One region of the Geobacillus sp. DSP4a genome, then DNA from elsewhere that is predicted to be linked to it. Evidence: riboswitches for the same ligand, from Rfam matches in the RefSeq annotation. Region 1 holds a riboswitch; each other region holds the start of a gene.

Region 1 (2,258 bases):
AAAGAGAAATCGTTCAACAATTTTATCTTTTTTACATATTTCGACATATTTCGTACTATTGACATGAAACAGAGATGCTTTTAAGAGATTAGTACAAGGTAAGGGAGGAGATACAATGATTCTTTTTTATTACGTCATCCCATGTTTCCTACATCATCATATGGTATAATAATCCCAACCAACATGAAACGAATGGAGAAGGAATCCACTTGAAAAGCATCAAACCCGGCCGCGGCCCGTCGATGCAAGGGCTGTTCGGCAGCATCGCCGCTGTGTTGTTCGGCATCTTTTGGATGGTGATGACCTTCTCCATCACCGCGGACTCGCCGTTTCCCGCCGCCCGCTTTTTTCCGTTTTTCGGCCTTGTCGTCATCGCCATCGGTGTATTTCAAGCAATTTACCATTACAAAAATGCGACGGGAAAACAACGCATGTCCTTATTGGACATTGTCGTCAGCGAGAAAGAGCCCGACCCACTGAACGTCCGATTTGGAGGCGAAGAGAAAACAAACAAGTATTGCCCATACTGCGGAGAACATGTGCAGCGTGATTTTCAGTTTTGCCCCCGATGCGGGAAAGCGCGAGCCCTTGACGCGAGCCGCTCTTTTTATCTGAATCTCTTTAACTTTTGAAATTTCCTTCTTCACCGTATTGAATAATTTCAAAAAATACATTAAATTATATAGTAATAGTCAAGACGAAATAAACAACCGCATACGGACATTCTTATCAAGAGAGGGGGAGGGACTGGCCCGGTGAACCCTCAGCAACCTGGCCGCGGCCAAGGTGCTAAATCCAGACAGGCAACAGCCTGGAAGATAAGAAGAAGCGAACGAAAAGTCTTCTTCTTAGAAGGCTTTTTTCTTTTACTACAACGAAATGGGGGAATCAAACGTGGGGCTGCTCGATGAGTTGAAACAACGCATTCTCATCGCCGACGGAGCGATGGGGACGCTGTTATATTCGCATGGCGTCGACCGTTGTTTTGAAGAATTGAATCTATCGAATCCAGACGAAATCATTCATATTCATGAAGCGTATATCGCGGCGGGCGCCGATGTCATTCAGACGAATACATACGGCGCCAACTATGTGAAACTCGCGCGCTACGGCTTGCAAGACGAGGTGCCGGCGATCAATCGGGCCGCTGTAAGACTGGCGAAGCAAGCAGCCAATGGGGGGGCGTACGTGCTCGGAACGATCGGAGGGCTGCGCACGTTAAACAAAAGTGTCGTACCGCTTGACGAAGTGAAGCGGACGTTTCGCGAGCAGCTGTTTGTGCTGCTTGCCGAAGGGGTTGATGGTGTGCTGCTGGAGACGTATTACGATTTGGAAGAGTTGGAGACGGTGCTTGCCATCGCGCGCAAAGAGACGGACTTGCCGATTATCGCCCATGTGTCGCTCCATGAAGTCGGCGTTTTGCAAGACGGCACGCCGCTCGCGGACGCCCTTAGCCGCCTGGAGGCGCTCGGGGCCGATGTTGTCGGGCTCAACTGCCGGCTTGGTCCGCACTATATGATTCAGTCGCTTGAGGAAGTGCCCCTGCCCAATCGCGCATTTTTGTCGGCGTATCCGAACGCGAGCCTCCCGGATTACCGCGACGGCCGGCTTGTCTATGAAACGAACGCGGAATATTTTGAAGAGGCGGCCAAAGCGTTCCGCGATCAAGGGGTGCGCTTGATCGGCGGGTGCTGCGGCACGACGCCGAAACATATTGAGGCAATGGCAAAGGCGCTCGCCGACCGGACGCCGGTGACGGAAAAAACGGTGAAGCGGCGCACGGCATCTGTATCGGTGCAAGCCGATCGGCCCGCGCCGACTCCGCTTCCCGAGCTCGCCCGCACGCGCCGCTCGGTCATTGTCGAACTCGATCCGCCGAAGCAACTCGGCATTGACAAGTTTCTCGCTGGGGCGAAAGCGCTCCATGACGCTGGCATCGACGCGCTGACGTTAGCTGACAACTCACTTGCCACGCCGCGCATCAGCAACGCCGCCGTCGCCACGATCGTGAAAGAGCGGCTCGGCGTCCGCCCGCTCGTGCATATTACGTGCCGCGACCGCAACTTGATCGGCCTGCAGTCGCATTTGATGGGGTTGCATACGCTCGGCATCACCGACGTGCTCGCTATTACCGGCGACCCGTCGAAAATCGGCGATTTCCCGGGAGCGACGTCCGTGTATGATGTGTCGTCATTCGATCTCATCCGCCTAATCAGCCAATTCAACGAGGGATTATCGTACTCGGGCAAACCGCTCGG
Region 2 (2,258 bases), on a different contig from region 1:
TCAGTTCGGCTTTAAAGACGCGCATCAAATAATGGGCGGTGCGAAACCCGGTTTGTTCGGCGATTTCTTTAATCGACAAATCCGTCTGCCGAAGCAGCCGTTTCGCTTCCTCAAGCCGCCGGTTGGTCAGCCACTGGCGAAACGTCACGCCGCGCTTTTTCGACAACAAATGACTGAAATACGCGGGGCTGCGCCCGGCGGCGGCCGCGACCCGCTCAAGCGTGAGCGACGGATCGCGAAAATGCGCCTCCATATAGCGGAGGCCGCGCTCCACAGGGTCGACGCGCGCGTCTTCCTCGGCCTGCTTGGCCTCGTGGAACAACCGATGTGAACTACCCCCACTTAATTTTCTAGCGAAAATTTGAAGTGGGGGCTTCCAAAGAAGTTTGACTGCTTCAAGCAATCCTTATTCTTTGAGGCGTGTCCACTTCGCCGCTAGAGCATAAGACACTCAGGTCTACAGCTTTACTTTTCTTTAAGATGTTTAATGCGCCATTGACATCAGCATTAATTAGTTTGCCAGACTTTGTTCGATACAAGCCGCGCTTAATACGTTTGCCGCTGAACTTATATTCTTTTGGATTGTCGGCATTATATTCAGGAATCTCATCGCCGTCAAAAAAGCTGGCTTGAGACGTATAGGATTCTTCCTGTTTCAAGAATTCAATGCCGTAAAATTCACAAAGATATTCTAGTTTTTCTTTTATGTTACCGAGAGGAATATTGACAAAGTTTTGATTTGTCTTTTTTCCTAGATTAATATTGCGTTGCCATGTTTCCGCATAGCCAATGACAAGTTTGCCAATTTACAATCCGACGTTGTACATGTTCTTGGCAATATGGCACAGTTCTCGAAGAGTCAAGTATTCTTCTTTGGTCAAACCATTTAGCTGTTGTTTGATACAAAAATACATTTTTTCACCTCCCATCTAACTATATTATACTATATTTTACTGAATCTATCCTATTTTCAGCAGAATATAGTTAAGGCGATTCATCTCCCACTTACTCCGCTTCGCTTCGTTGAAGTGGGAGTCTTCTCGCCTAATTAAGATAAAACTCTTTCGATGCTTCGATGTCTTTCACTTGAATGCCGACATGTTCAAATTTTTTGACTGCCATTCGTCCTCTTCCTTTCTATGACTCCATTAACCATACAGCTTGTAAATACGGCGTCATCCGCATTGGAAAAATCCCTTTTTTCCCAAGCTCTGTCCATATGTAGCGGTCAAGGGCGTACGGTCCGTCCGCCTTCCATTCGTCCGCCTCACTGTTGGTCAACAACAACGAAAAGGCTGTTCCTTGCGCTTCCCCATACAAATGAACGTATCCGTCCCCACGGTCGACATGAACCGCCGCTTCAGGGTCAAACCGAATCAGCTCCGCCTGCACGCAGCGCATGACATGAACGGCGAACGCAGCGGCACGGAGATGAGCGGCCATGCAAGCTCGGATCGACATGTCCCTCTTCACTATTTCCCCCTTCACCCCCTATCGACAAAAACCCCTTTCGCCTCGGAATGATGCGAAAGGGGGCAACCGTTCTTATCATCCAAAGCGAGACCGCTTTGCGGGTGTTAGCACCTTGCCGGCGACAGGTTGCTGTGGGGTCATCAAGCCCGTTCTCTCGCCCACTCTTGATAAGACGTATGATCATTTGTCTTTCATGTTACCATATCGAATCCCATAGAAGCAATCGCTTTTTTGTTTATTCCGCCACTTCTGGCTGCTCGGACGTGACGCCGACATCTTTCCACGTCAGCTTCGAGCTCGGATCGACCGTGAAGTTGGCAACGCGGTTGTTGACGGCATAAATGGCCGAACGATACAACGTCGGGATGACCGGAACTTCTTCGTTCATTAGCTTTTGCCACTCGCTGTAAATTTTCCGGCGATACTCCTTGTCAAACGCCTGTTCGGAATGGCCTTTTTCCAACAGTTCATCGTTTTTCTCATTCACCCAACGCGAGTAGTTGAACATGACGTTGCGGCCGTACAATCCGTACGGGTCGACGTCCGTTCCAGTTCCCCAAGCGGCGGCGTAGACATCCACTTTCGGATCGTCTTTTTCGACCATATCGTAGAAGGAGTTGAACTCCGCCAAGCGTCCGTCTACAAGCTGAACATCGAGGCCCACATCTCTCCAGCATTGCATATAAAATTTGGCCAGCGGTTCAGCGATGTCCCCACCGCTCATCGCCAAGAAGTTGATCTTGAATTTTTTGCCGTTTGGATCTTCGCGGAGGCCATCGCCATCC
Region 3 (2,258 bases), on a different contig from region 1:
CGACGGCGACGAAGGAGTTTTTTGCTGAAACGGTGGCGTTTGCGGAAAAGTACGGCATAGCCGTTGTGCACGATTTTGCCTATGGCGCGATCGGCTTTGACGGCCAAAAGCCGGTCAGCTTTCTAGAAGTGGACGGGGCGAAAGACATTGGCGTTGAAATCTACACGTTCTCGAAAACGTACAATATGGCCGGCTGGCGCGTGGCGTTCGCTGTCGGCAATGAGCGGATCATCCGTGCCATTGAGTTGTTGCAAGATCATTTGTACGTCAGCTTGTTCGGCGCCGTCCAAGAAGCGGCGGCAGCTGCGCTCCTCGGCCCGCAAGACTGCGTCGCGGAGCTCGTTGCCTTGTACGAGGCGCGCCGCAATACGTTTATTCATGCTTTGCGCGCGATCGGCTGGGAAGCGCCGGCGCCGTCTGGATCATTTTTCGCCTGGCTTCCGTTGCCAAAAGGCGCATCATCCGCCGAATTTGCCGATCTGTTGCTTGAGCGGGCGCACGTCGCCGTCGCCCCAGGCATCGGTTTTGGAAAACACGGCGAAGGGTATGTGCGCGTTGGATTGTTGACCGATGAAGCGCGGCTTCGCGAAGCGGCGGAGCGGATCGGCCGGCTCGGATTGTTTTGAAAAAAAGAGCGGCAATGAACCGTTGACGGGACAACGTTGACCAGGCTGTTTTGAAAAAAATGATTGACAACGGCGGCAAAGGCTGTCATAATTCAAAGTAAATTTGCCAATCGTTTGACAAGTGCATAAACGAGCAGGCTTTCTTATCAAGAGCAGGCGGAGGGACGAGCCCAATGAAGCCCGGCAACCGGCTTGGCGCACGCTAAGCACGGTGCTAATTCTTGCAGCGGAAACGCTGGGAGATAAGAAGAGCGCCATGAATGAATGACGCCTCTTCTTAGGAAGGGGCTTTTTTATTTCGCCATATATTGAAAGAGGGATGGACGATGAGTGCAGTCATTGCGACGTATTTGCTTCATGATGAACACGATATTCGCCAAAAGGCGGAAGGAATCGCGCTCGGCTTGACAGTCGGCACATGGACCGACTTGCCGCAGCTAGAGCAAGACCAGCTTCGCAAGCATAAAGGGGAAGTCGTTGCGATCGAAGAGCTTGGCGAGAGCGAGCGGGTAAACGCCTATTTCGGCAAGCGGTTGAAGCGGGCAATCGTCAAAATCGCTTACCCGACCGTCAACTTCAGCGCCGATTTGCCAGCATTGTTGGTGACGACGTTCGGCAAGCTGTCGCTTGACGGGGAAGTGCGGTTGCTTGATTTGGCATTTCCGGAAGAATGGAAGCGGCAGTTTCCGGGGCCGCGCTTTGGCATCGCCGGCATTCGCGAAAAGGTCGGAGTGTACGACCGCCCGCTGTTGATGAGCATTTTCAAAGGCATCGTCGGCCGCGATTTGGCGTATTTGACATCAGAGTTGAAAAAGCAAGCGCTTGGCGGCGTTGACTTGGTCAAAGATGACGAAATTTTGTTTGACAGCGATCGTCTGCCATTTGCGAAGCGCATTACAGAAGGCAAAGCGGCGCTCGAAGAGGTGTACGAACAAACAGGCAAGCGGACGCTGTATGCCGTCAACTTGACCGGCAAAACGTTTGAACTGAAAGAAAAAGCGAAACGGGCGGCTGAGCTTGGCGCCGATGTGCTGTTGTTCAACGTGTTCGCCTATGGATTGGACGTCCTGCAAGGGTTGCGGGAAGATGAAGAGATTTCCGTTCCGATCATGGCCCACCCGGCGTTCAGCGGCGCGATCACGCCGTCGGAGTTTTACGGCGTCGCCCCGTCGCTCTTGCTTGGAAAGCTTTTGCGGCTTGCCGGCGCCGACTTTGTTCTGTTCCCGTCGCCGTACGGCAGCGTCGCCTTGGAGCGCGAGCAGGCGCTTGGCATCGCCCGGGCGCTGACCGATGAACAAGAGCCGTTTGCCCGGGCGTTTCCAGTGCCATCGGCCGGCATCCATCCGGGCTTGGTGCCGCTCCTTGTCCGCGATTTTGGCCTTGACAGCGTCGTCAACGCCGGCGGCGGCATCCACGGCCACCCGGACGGGGCGATCGGCGGCGGAAAGGCGTTTCGCGCCGCCATCGACGCAGCGCTGGTCGGCCGTCCGCTTCGTGAAGCGGCGAAAGACAACGAGGCGCTGCAAAAGGCGATCGACCGCTGGGGCGCTATTGAGGTGGAAGCATGACGAAACAACTCGTTCTTTTTTGCGATTTTGACGGCACGATCACGGAAAACGACAACATCATCGC

Evidence for each region. A riboswitch is a leader RNA that binds a small molecule or an ion and turns the genes downstream of it on or off. The one in region 1 is predicted to bind S-adenosylmethionine.
Region 2: another riboswitch for S-adenosylmethionine. It lies ahead of ETC02_RS11015 (hypothetical protein); the one in region 1 lies ahead of ETC02_RS05525 (bifunctional homocysteine S-methyltransferase/methylenetetrahydrofolate reductase).
Region 3: another riboswitch for S-adenosylmethionine. It lies ahead of mtnW (2,3-diketo-5-methylthiopentyl-1-phosphate enolase); the one in region 1 lies ahead of ETC02_RS05525 (bifunctional homocysteine S-methyltransferase/methylenetetrahydrofolate reductase).

Annotation. Positions count from the first base shown of each region.
Region 1 is NZ_SDLD01000010.1:59,503-61,760, forward strand. Features, by position in the region: gene ETC02_RS05520 (zinc ribbon domain-containing protein) at 210-632, shown strand; SAM riboswitch class I at 724-825, shown strand; gene ETC02_RS05525 (bifunctional homocysteine S-methyltransferase/methylenetetrahydrofolate reductase) at 895-2,258, shown strand, end outside.
Region 2 is NZ_SDLD01000028.1:30,562-32,819, reverse strand. Features, by position in the region: partial or broken gene ETC02_RS11025 (helix-turn-helix transcriptional regulator) at 1-328, opposite strand, end outside; partial or broken gene ETC02_RS11020 (zinc ribbon domain-containing protein) at 396-806, opposite strand; partial or broken gene ETC02_RS18385 (VOC family protein) at 1,048-1,122, opposite strand; gene ETC02_RS11015 (hypothetical protein) at 1,138-1,461, opposite strand; SAM riboswitch class I at 1,543-1,647, opposite strand; gene opp4A (oligopeptide ABC transporter substrate-binding protein) at 1,709-2,258, opposite strand, start outside.
Region 3 is NZ_SDLD01000021.1:39,926-42,183, reverse strand. Features, by position in the region: gene ETC02_RS09190 (pyridoxal phosphate-dependent aminotransferase) at 1-626, shown strand, start outside; SAM riboswitch class I at 767-875, shown strand; gene mtnW (2,3-diketo-5-methylthiopentyl-1-phosphate enolase) at 953-2,194, shown strand; gene mtnX (2-hydroxy-3-keto-5-methylthiopentenyl-1-phosphate phosphatase) at 2,191-2,258, shown strand, end outside.